Pseudovibrio sp. M1P-2-3: one gene and its partners. Each later gene encodes a partner of the first gene's protein in a complex. Links are inferred from orthologs where the notes say so. Each region holds a gene or a part of one and is shown in the gene's direction. Other genes may lie near its edges.

What was found.
Region 2: the proteins of dnaN (region 1) and P6574_RS18835 are in contact, whole or in part, in a cryo-EM structure (PDB 8GIZ), measured with the Escherichia coli proteins. The link is inferred for Pseudovibrio sp. M1P-2-3 from one-to-one orthologs.
Region 3: the proteins of dnaN (region 1) and P6574_RS06185 are in contact, whole or in part, in a solved structure (PDB 1OK7), measured with the Escherichia coli proteins. The link is inferred for Pseudovibrio sp. M1P-2-3 from one-to-one orthologs.

The regions. Positions count from the first base shown.
Region 1 is NZ_JARRCW010000001.1:604-3,989, forward strand. What follows is about bases 206-3,104. They hold dnaN (DNA polymerase III subunit beta), read left to right. Parts: upstream 206-1,045; coding sequence 1,046-2,164; downstream 2,165-3,104. Other genes in these bases: recF (DNA replication/repair protein RecF), read left to right, coding at 2,262-3,104. Also shown: more of recF, read left to right, coding at 3,105-3,377. UniProt on the Escherichia coli protein: Confers DNA tethering and processivity to DNA polymerases and other proteins. Acts as a clamp, forming a ring around DNA (a reaction catalyzed by the clamp-loading complex) which diffuses in an ATP-independent manner freely and bidirectionally along dsDNA.
Region 2 is NZ_JARRCW010000001.1:4,285,399-4,288,623, forward strand. Bases 1-2,968 are described here. They hold P6574_RS18835 (DNA polymerase III subunit gamma/tau), read left to right. Parts: upstream 1-573; coding sequence 574-2,364; downstream 2,365-2,968. Other genes in these bases: P6574_RS18825 (hypothetical protein), read right to left, coding at 1-120; P6574_RS18840 (YbaB/EbfC family nucleoid-associated protein), read left to right, coding at 2,437-2,757; recR (recombination mediator RecR), read left to right, coding at 2,872-2,968. Also shown: more of recR, read left to right, coding at 2,969-3,225. UniProt on the Escherichia coli protein: Part of the beta sliding clamp loading complex, which hydrolyzes ATP to load the beta clamp onto primed DNA to form the DNA replication pre-initiation complex.
Region 3 is NZ_JARRCW010000001.1:1,361,281-1,364,472, reverse strand. Bases 1-2,935 are described here. They hold P6574_RS06185 (DNA polymerase IV), read left to right. Parts: upstream 1-775; coding sequence 776-2,095; downstream 2,096-2,935. Other genes in these bases: P6574_RS06175 (cell envelope integrity EipB family protein), read right to left, coding at 2,827-2,935; P6574_RS06180 (AAA family ATPase), read left to right, coding at 2,276-2,821; P6574_RS06190 (hypothetical protein), read left to right, coding at 78-746; P6574_RS06195 (DUF3572 domain-containing protein), read left to right, coding at 1-85. In the rest of the region: more of P6574_RS06175, read right to left, coding at 2,936-3,192. UniProt on the Escherichia coli protein: Poorly processive, error-prone DNA polymerase involved in translesion repair and untargeted mutagenesis. Copies undamaged DNA at stalled replication forks, which arise in vivo from mismatched or misaligned primer ends.

The DNA.
Region 1 (3,386 bases):
CAGGCGATTGCAAATCAGGCACGCAATGCAGGACGACGCGTGTTGTACCTGACAGCCGAGCATTTCATGTATCGCTTTGTGGCTGCACTTCAGGCGCAGTCTGCAATGAACTTCAAGGAAACCTTGCGTTCAATCGACCTTCTGCTGATTGATGATATGCAGTTTCTTCATGGGAAGCAGATCCAGCAGGAATTCTGTCACACCTTGAACGCCCTTATTGATGGTGCGCGCCAGGTTGTTGTGGCAGCGGACCGGGCACCAGCTGATCTGGAAAGCCTTGATGACCGCGTACGCTCCCGTCTTGCTGGCGGCCTCGTGGTAAACATTTCCGAGCCGGACTTTGGCTTGCGCAGAGCGATTATTGAAGATCGTATGCGCAACCAGCAGCGCAACTATCCAAACTTTGCCGTGCCTGATTCTGTGCTGGACTATGTGGCTCGTAACGTCACATCCTCAGGCCGCGACCTGGAAGGGGCGTTGAACCGTCTTGTTGCCCATAACCAGCTGACAAACTCACCGGTAACACTGGATATGGCTGAGATCACGCTTCGTGACCTCATCAGAACAGCTGAGCCGCGCCGTGTGAAGATTGAAGACATTCAGCGGGTTGTTTCCAAGCACTACAACGTTTCCAAAGCCGACTTACTGTCAGCGCGCCGTACACGGACAATCGTTCGTCCGCGTCAGATTGCCATGTATCTGGCCAAGATGATGACCCCGCGTTCACTGCCGGAAATCGGTCGTCGTTTCGGAAATCGTGACCACACCACAGTGCTGCACGCTGTTCGTAAAATCGAGGAGCTGCAAAAGGCAGATAACGGGTTGGCGCAGGAGCTGGAACTGCTCAAGCGCATGCTGGACGCCTAAATACAGGTTCGTTTCGAGCAGTTTACCCGGCTTACATGTATATTTCAGTGATTATCGGGGCGCTCTTAGGAGCGCCCTCTTGCTTTTTTGTCTCTCTCAGGGCAGTTTCTTTACCCCTCCTTTTGAGGAAAAGAAGATTTGCAGCTGTTTCAGCTGCCCAGAAGAACGGACGGATCGCATGAAGGCGACACTTGAGCGGACCGAGCTCCTGAAGTCATTAGCGCACGTACACCGTGTTGTTGAACGACGAAACACGATTCCGATCCTCTCAAACGTCATGCTGCAAGCAGAAGGTGGCGACCTGAAGCTTAAGGCGACTGATTTGGATCTTGAAGTCACCGAAACAATTTCAGCTGTTGTTGAGACACCGGGGGCAACCACTGTTCCTGCCCATATGATTTACGAGATTACCCGTAAATTGCCGGAGGGCTCGCAGGTTGTTCTGGAAACTTCCGAGGATAACAGCACGATGGAAATTCGTGCGGGTCGTTCCAAGTTTTCGCTTCAGATTCTGCCGGTTACGGACTTCCCTGACCTCACTGCCGGTGAGTTCTCCAACAGCTTCAAGACAACTGCGGGCAACATCCGCAGGCTGACCGATTGCACTCAGTTTGCAATTTCGACAGAAGAGACGCGCTATTACCTGAATGGTATTTATATGCATACCATTGAAAATGGTGAGGGTCTTCAGTTCCGCGCTGTTGCAACCGATGGACACCGCTTGGCGCAGGCCGAAATGCCGTCCCCTGAAGGGGCACAGGGCATGCCGGGTATTATTGTACCGCGCAAGACTGTTGGTGAAATCCAGAAGCTCTTTGAAGATCCGGAAGCTGAAGTCCAGGTGGAAATTTCGGAGACGAAAATCCGCTTTACCATTGGTTCTGTGGTGCTTACCTCCAAGCTCATTGATGGCAGCTTCCCAGATTATGACCGCGTTATTCCTAAGAATAACGATAAGGAACTTCTGGTGGACCGCGACGTTTTCAAGGCAGCCGTTGACCGTGTGTCAACCATTGCTTCCGAGCGTGGCCGCGCTGTGAAACTGTCACTTTCCGAAGGCAAGCTTGTGTTGACCGTGACGAACCCGGATTCGGGTACTGCAACGGAAGAGCTGGCGGTTGAGTACGATTCTGATGATATGGAAATCGGCTTTAACTCCAAGTACCTGCTTGATATTGCTGCGCAGCTGGAATCTGATGGCGCTTTGTTCCGCTTAGCTGATTCCGGTTCACCGACCCTTGTTCAGGAAAGCGGTGAAACCGATGCTCTTTATGTATTGATGCCAATGCGCGTTTAAATTTCGTGCGGGCCGGATGCGGCCCGCATTTTCCTGCTTGATGGTGCGAGATACCTTCGGCTGTCGGATAATTTAAAAAACAGCAATGAGCTTTGCCATGCTCACGAGCATTTCTCTGACAGATTTTAGAAATTACAAGTCCGCATCGGTTTCCCTAAACAGCAATATGGTGGCGTTTACCGGCAGTAACGGGGCCGGAAAAACCAATATTCTCGAAGCAATTTCCCTGCTTACCGTTGGCCGCGGTATTCGCCGTGCCAATCTTGCGGATATGGCGCGGGCAGATGGTGCGGGAAGCTGGGCCGTCAGCGCGTTACTCAGCGGTGAGTATGGAGATACCCGCATGGGAACGGGCTATTCAGCCTCAGAGCCTTCCCGAAAACTTCGCATTGAAGGGGAGGATATGCGAAGTTCCGAGAGTTTGCTGGAGTACCTGCGCATTATCTGGCTCATTCCCAGTATGGACAGCCTGTTTACAGGATCTGCAGGGGACAGGCGCAAGTTTCTGGATCGTCTTGTGCTTTCTCTCCATCCTTCCCATGGGCGTATGGTCTCCAATTTCGAGCGGGCTTTGCGTCAACGCAATCGCCTATTGCAAGATGGTGGTGATAGCTACTTTCTGGATGCAATTGAAGCGCAGGTGGCAGAGCTGGGAACCGCTGTTTCTCTGGCGCGGCGGGAGACAGTCAGCCTTCTTGCGCATAAGATTGGCGAGCAAGTAAGTTTGGGCCTGCCTTTCCCTCAAGCCGAGATTGGCCTGCAGGGCAGCTTTGAGGACCTCACTGACGCGATGGCAGCGTCTGACTGTGAGGACTGCTTTAAGGATCTCTTAAAGAGTGGCCGAATGCGGGACAAAGCTTCGGGCCGCACGCTGGACGGGCCTCACCGCTCCGATCTGGATGTGGTACATGCTGATAAAGGGCTACCTGCTGCCATTGCCTCCACTGGAGAGCAAAAGGCGCTCTTGATCGGCCTCATTCTGGCACATGCGGATTTGACGAAGGCTGTGTCTGGCCTCTCTCCTGTGCTTTTGCTGGATGAAGTGGCAGCACACCTTGACCCGAACCGGCGGGAAGCCCTGTTCTCCCGGTTGAATGTTATGGGCGGGCAAGTCTTTATGACAGGTACCGACGCTATGTTGTTTAATGCGCTGCCGCCGGATGCGCAAATATTTGAAGTGAGCGATGCCTGTGTCTCACTAAAACAGATGTAAACTGGGATC
Region 2 (3,225 bases), 4.3 Mb from region 1 along the record:
ATGTATTTGCTGTTCCAACCAATGTTCATTGGTACGCTTGGGAGCAACTCTATCCAGAGAGTTTCCCGCAAAAGACAGGGAAGCAGAGGTGTCTTGAGACAATACTGTTCTATCACTCATTACAAATTCCATTAAAAAACAAGGCTTGTGAGGAGAACACCCTTGAAAGCTCCAGTCAAGAGACCGGCTTGCACCATCAAGAACCGTGGAATTTCGGAGTATCCGTAGCGGTTGCGGCAAGTCTTCCCCAACCTCTTCCACAGTCCCGCATTGAATACTTGCAAATTGGGGGCAATACCTCCATATATCGCGTGGGAGGTTGGTGGTGGACGAGCCACTCGCCAACTGGGTCAGGTCCGGAAGGAAGCAGCCCCAACGAGATTCGGTACGGGTCATCGTACCAGCCTCCCACCTTATATTTCGAAATTCCCCCCGCCTTTTACTCGACAAGCGGCCGGTCTTCGTCTTGAATGGCCGGGGTAGAAGAATGCCTTGAGTTTACTAAGGCCAGCGCGGGGCGAGATGGAAGACCTTCATATCGAAGAGAAAAAGTTGGACGAGGCAACTGCCGAGGTGTCTACTGACACAAAAGCCACGCCTTACCGTGTTCTTGCACGTAAGTATCGCCCCAGCACGTTTGATGACCTCTACGGCCAAGAGCCCATGGTCAAAACGCTGCACAACTCCTTTGAAACCGGACGAATAGCTCAGGCATGGATGCTGACAGGTGTACGCGGTGTTGGTAAAACCACCACGGCCCGTATTCTGGCGCGCGGTTTGAACTACGAAATTCCCGGAGAAGTTGATCGCCCGACCATCAACCTCACCCGGCCGGGTGTCCACTGTGAGGCCATTATGGAAGGCCGTCATGTGGACGTGATCGAAATGGATGCGGCCTCCCACACCGGTATTGGCGATATTCGCGAAATCACCGAGGCGGCCCGCTATCGTCCAGCCAATGCCCGCTACAAAGTCTATATTATCGATGAAGTGCACATGCTTTCCAACGCGGCCTTTAACGGTCTTTTGAAAACGCTGGAAGAGCCGCCCGAGCATGTAAAATTCATCTTCGCAACAACGGAAATCCGCAAGGTTCCCGTTACAGTTCTCTCACGTTGTCAACGGTTTGACCTACGGCGCATTGAATCCGGCACCCTTGTGAAGCTTCTGGGAGAAATCTCACAAAAAGAAGGAATCGAGATCTCTCAGGAGGCCCTGTCGCTTATTGCCCGCGCTGGTGAAGGTTCTGCCCGCGATTCATTGAGTTTGCTTGATCAGGCCATCGCCCATGGCGCGGGCGGCATCAATGCCGACGAAGTAAGGCAGATGCTTGGCCTTGCCGACAGAGCCCGCGTCATCGACCTGTTTGAACATGTCATGAAGGGCGATGTGGCCAGTGCTCTGGGAGAGTTAAAAAGCCAATACGATGTGGGCGCTGAACCCTCTGTCGTTCTTTCCGACCTTGCAGAGTTCACCCATTTAGTTACACGGCTCAAAGCCGTTCCCAATGCAGGTCAAGAAGCATCGGTCACGGAAAGCGAGCGCCTTCGCGGCCAAGCTTTTGCCGAGAAGCTCTCCATGCGAACCCTATCACGCACGTGGCAAATTCTTCTGAAAGGGATCAACGAGGTACAAACCTCACCCAAACCCCTGCCCGCTGCGGAAATGGTTCTTGTTCGTCTTTGCTACAACTCAGACCTGCCAGACCCGGAAGAAGCGCTAAAGCTCCTCAAATCCGGCGCATTCAATGGTATGGCCCCGGCAACCTCTGGCGGTGGTGCACCACAAGGCGGTACGGCACCCAAAGCCTCCATGCCAAATGGAGACGGGCCTCGCCTGCAAGCCGTTGCTGGCGGGCGCAGCCAGCCCCAAACCCTAGCAGTTTCAACACCTCAACCACAAGCCCAGCAGGAAGAGGCCGAGAAAGTCCGCCTGAGAAGCTGGCAGGAAGTTGCTGACTACGCCGCTAAAATGCGGGACATTCCCATAAAAGTGGTTATCGAGCGCAACCTAAGGCTGGTGAATTTCCAACCGGGACGTATCGAGGTTCAGCCAACATCTGAAGCTCCAGCAGACGCGACTGGAGAGCTGGGACGAAAACTCACGGAATGGACAGGAAGACGCTGGATTGTCTCCATCAGCCGCGAGCAAGGGCGACCAACACTCTTTGAAGAGAAAGAAGCCAATAAACAACAGCTGGTTTCCGCTGCCCACTCAACACCAGAAGTTTCCGCCATCATGGAAGCCTTCCCCGGCGCGAAAGTGGTCGATGTTCGTGTTATGAAGACTGAAGAGAACAAATTTCCCGAAGACCCAACCGCTTTTACACCAGAAGAGCTGAATGATTGGGGCAGTGAACTTTAAAACGCAGGCAAGATACCTTAAATCAGGCTCTAAAAGCTTCTTTGAACGTTAAAAACAATAAAGGAACCTCCTATGGACTTTTTGAAGATGATGAAGCAAGCCAAACAGATGCAGGAAAAAATGGGCACCCTGCAAGATACTGTTAATGAGCTTTCTGTCGAAGGAACATCTGCTGCTGGTCAGGTAACCATCACATTGAACGGTAAAGGTGAGATGACCTCCCTCAAGCTGGATCCATCCCTCATCAACGCCGATGAAGTAGAAATCCTTGAAGACTTGATTTTGGCCGCTCACAACGATGCAAAAGCCAAGGGAGAGGTTCTGGTTCAGGAAAAAACCAAGGAACTCATGTCCGGTATGGGCCTGCCAGCAGGCATGAAACTGCCATTTTAAAAGCGGTTTTAACGCACCTTCACTTTCACGGCACATGAGCGGCTTCCAAATGAGGCCGCTGGTGCTTGCACTGTACACCCAACAACTCACTCGTTTTTGGAAGATTTTATCACGATGAGCACCCGCAAAGTCGCCGGACCCGAAATCGAGCGTTTAATCCAGCTCCTTTCCAAGCTCCCGGGCCTAGGACCACGGTCCGCAAGACGGGCAGCCCTTCACCTGATTCAGAAAAAAGAGCAGTTGCTTAAGCCTATGGCGGAGGCCATGGGGGTTGCTGTGGAGCAAGTGGGCATCTGCTCTGAGTGTGGTTCAGTTGATACGTCCGACCCGTGCACAATCTGCTCAGATCCAAGACGGGACCCGTCGACCATCGTTGTGGTTGAAGATGTCTCTGATTTATGGGCTCTAGAACGGGCTTCAGCCGTGAGCGGTCACTATCACGTACTGGGCGGGACATTGTCGCCACTG
Region 3 (3,192 bases), 1.4 Mb from region 1 along the record:
CTTTACACAAATGCAGGGGATTCGCCCCACAATGATTGCCGCTGCCCGTTTCGAGTTGGATAAGGCCAAGCATCCCCATGACTAAATTCCTGCAGCCCAGCGCATACGCCCTTCAGCAAATCAAACAGGTGCCTTTTGAAGATCGCCCCTTGTTGATTTGTGATGTGGATGAAGTCCTTCTTCAGTTCATTCCGCAAATCGAAGCCTTCGCAAATGAGCAAGACATTGGCTTCAAGGAACATGTTTATGCATTTGAAGGGAATTTGATCGAACTGTCCACCGGCGCGGATGTCTCGCGTGATCGTATTCGCCGCTTGATTGACGACTTCTTTAAAGCGCATGTAGAATCTCAGGAACCGGTTACCCATGCGGTGGAGCAACTTGAAAGGCTCTCCCAGAACTATCAGATAGTAATTCTCACTAATCTACCGGGCCTTGAGAACCACCCCAAGCGGACACGGCTACTGCAATCCTACGGGATCAATTATCCGATGGTATTCAATCACGGCCCCAAAGGCCCAGCTGTCGCCGCGCTTTGTGCAAACAGGTCACACCAAACCACTGTATTCGTGGATGATAGTCCTTTGAATATGACATCAGTAAACAAGCATGCGCCCCATGTGCACCTAATTCACTTCATTGCTGACTCCAGATTTTTCGAAGGGAGTATCACACTTTCTCAAACAACTTTGAAAAGCAATTGTTGGCTTGAGGCCGGTGATTTTATTCATGGGCTTTTGCGCTAGATTTCAGGCAGCACCGGGAGGGACATTTTGTGCAAGCTGGTCCCATTTTGGATTTTTCAGATCCACAAAACCATAGGCTCTTATGCCGCGACTGTTCGCACAGAGAAAACACCAGTCATTCACGCTGTCCCAAGTGTGGCAGTCCGCGCCTGCTCCAGCATGAAGAACTGGATGAGTTGCATATTGCTCATATCGACTGCGATGCATTTTATGCCTCTGTCGAAAAACGAGACGACCCTTCACTACAGGACAAGCCGGTAATAATTGGCGGGGGAAAGCGCGGTGTGGTCGCAACCTGCTGTTATATTGCCCGCATGTACGGCGTGCACTCTGCAATGCCCATGTTCAAGGCGTTGGAAGCATGTCCGCAAGCGGTCGTCATCACACCTCGAATGTCGCTTTACGCCTCCATTGGCAAAGACATTAGAAAACGCATGCAGGCGCTTACGCCTTTGGTGGAACCACTTTCTATTGATGAGGCCTTCCTAGATCTTGGCGGGACAGAGCGTCTTCACATGGCAACGCCCGCCGAGGTTCTTGTGAAGTTTGTCAGGGACGTTGAGCGGGAAATTGGCATCAGCGTCTCCGTTGGGCTGGCCGCCAATAAGTTTTTGGCAAAAATCGCCTCCGATCTGGACAAGCCACGTGGTTTTTCCGTGATCGGTGCCGGGGAAGCCAAGAGCTTTCTTGCAAGCCAGTCCACAAAAATCATCTGGGGCGTGGGGGCTGTCATGCAAAAGAAACTGGCGGCAGACGGAATTAAGACTGTAGGTGAACTGCAAAAACGGGATCCTCTGGATCTGGCAAAAAAATATGGCGCCATGGGTCTTCGTCTTTCCAAGCTATGTCAGGGCGAAGATGAGCGTTCGGTCGTCTTGCCACAACGTGCCAAAAGTATCAGTAATGAAATTACTTTTAATCAGGACCTGTCCTCCTATGAGGAGCTCCGAAAAGTCCTGTGGCAGCTGAGTGACAAAGTCTCTCACCGCGCTAAGTCCGCTAACCTTGCGGGGCGCTCAGTAACGTTAAAACTAAAAAACGAAAATTTTAAAAGCATCACACGCTCCAAGCATCTGGAAAGCCCAACCCAGCTCGCCGATAGAATATTTAAAGTGGGGAACCGCCTTTTGGAAAACGTTCTGGATGGTAAACAACGGTTTCGCCTTATCGGCATCGGAATTGGGGACCTGTGTAGTGATGAGCTTGCCGACCCCGTCGATCTGGTGGATGAGAAGGCCTTCAGGCAGGCGAAGGCTGAACGGGCGATGGATTCCTTGCGTGAAAAGTTCGGAGATTCTTCTGTACTGCGCGGCATTGGGCTTTCCGCAAAAGATCAAAAGTACAAATAATCCCACTGCTCAACCACTGTGAAATTACAATATTCTCAAAGCGCTCCAAGAAGAGATAAGGAACAGCGGTCAAACGGCTTGAACTATGCCTATGCTCTTTTAAAAGCTGTTTGAGAGTCGCGGGTTGAGCCCCTCCCAGAACTCCCCAATAATTGTCCATAATATAGAAAGGATGGCAGTATGTGTGACCATATGGTTGTCGTCACCAGAGGTCCCGGTTCGGGAAAAACCAGCTTGATTAAAACTTTAGGGCAACGGGGCATTTATAGCATGCCGGAAGCGGGGCGCTCGATCATACGTGATCAGATAAAAATCAACGGACATGCTCTACCGTGGAGCAACCCTTCCTTATTTGCGGAACTTATGCTTGGTTGGGAATTGCGTTCCTATCACCAAGCCCTGACCATGACAGGGTTCGTTGTAATGGACCGCGGCATTCCCGACACAATCGGTTTTCTAAGGATCTGCGGCTTACCTGTTCCCGATCATATCTGGCAAGCAGCAAGACTATTCCCATATAACAAACGCGTATTCCTAGCTCCCAGCTGGGAGGTTATTTACACTCAAGATGACGAACGTAAACAAACTTGGAAAGAAGCTGTAGACACAAAAAAGGCTATGGAGAAAACCTACAGGCAACTAGGCTACGAGATAATTGAGCTTCCTTTGAGCGGGCTGGAAGAGAGGGCTGACTTTGTTGTCGCGCAGCTGGAAAACCAAGCCTGACCGGCTCAACTGCAAGGTACTTCCGGTAGATGCTCAAAATGGACAAGGCGTCCAAAAATCTCAAAAGCCCCATAATTGAGCACCAAATCATGGGATGCGCCATTTTCGTGAAGGACAAACTCGAGTTGATAATCTGGCGTCTGCTCACTCTCGTGATTGGCATTTTCCTGCTTGAAGTAGGAAACCGTAACCGGCCACGCCGTTGTTGACCCAATTCCCGATATAGCCTGCTCCGAAGAGCCATAGTCCCTTGGAATAATATCAAAGCTTTTACCAATCAAAGCGGTTGTATCAAAAACGGTATCCCCGCTCTCGCTGCCATCAAACACACTGGCAAGCAGGAAGCTTTCTCCCCGCCGCGCCGCATGGAT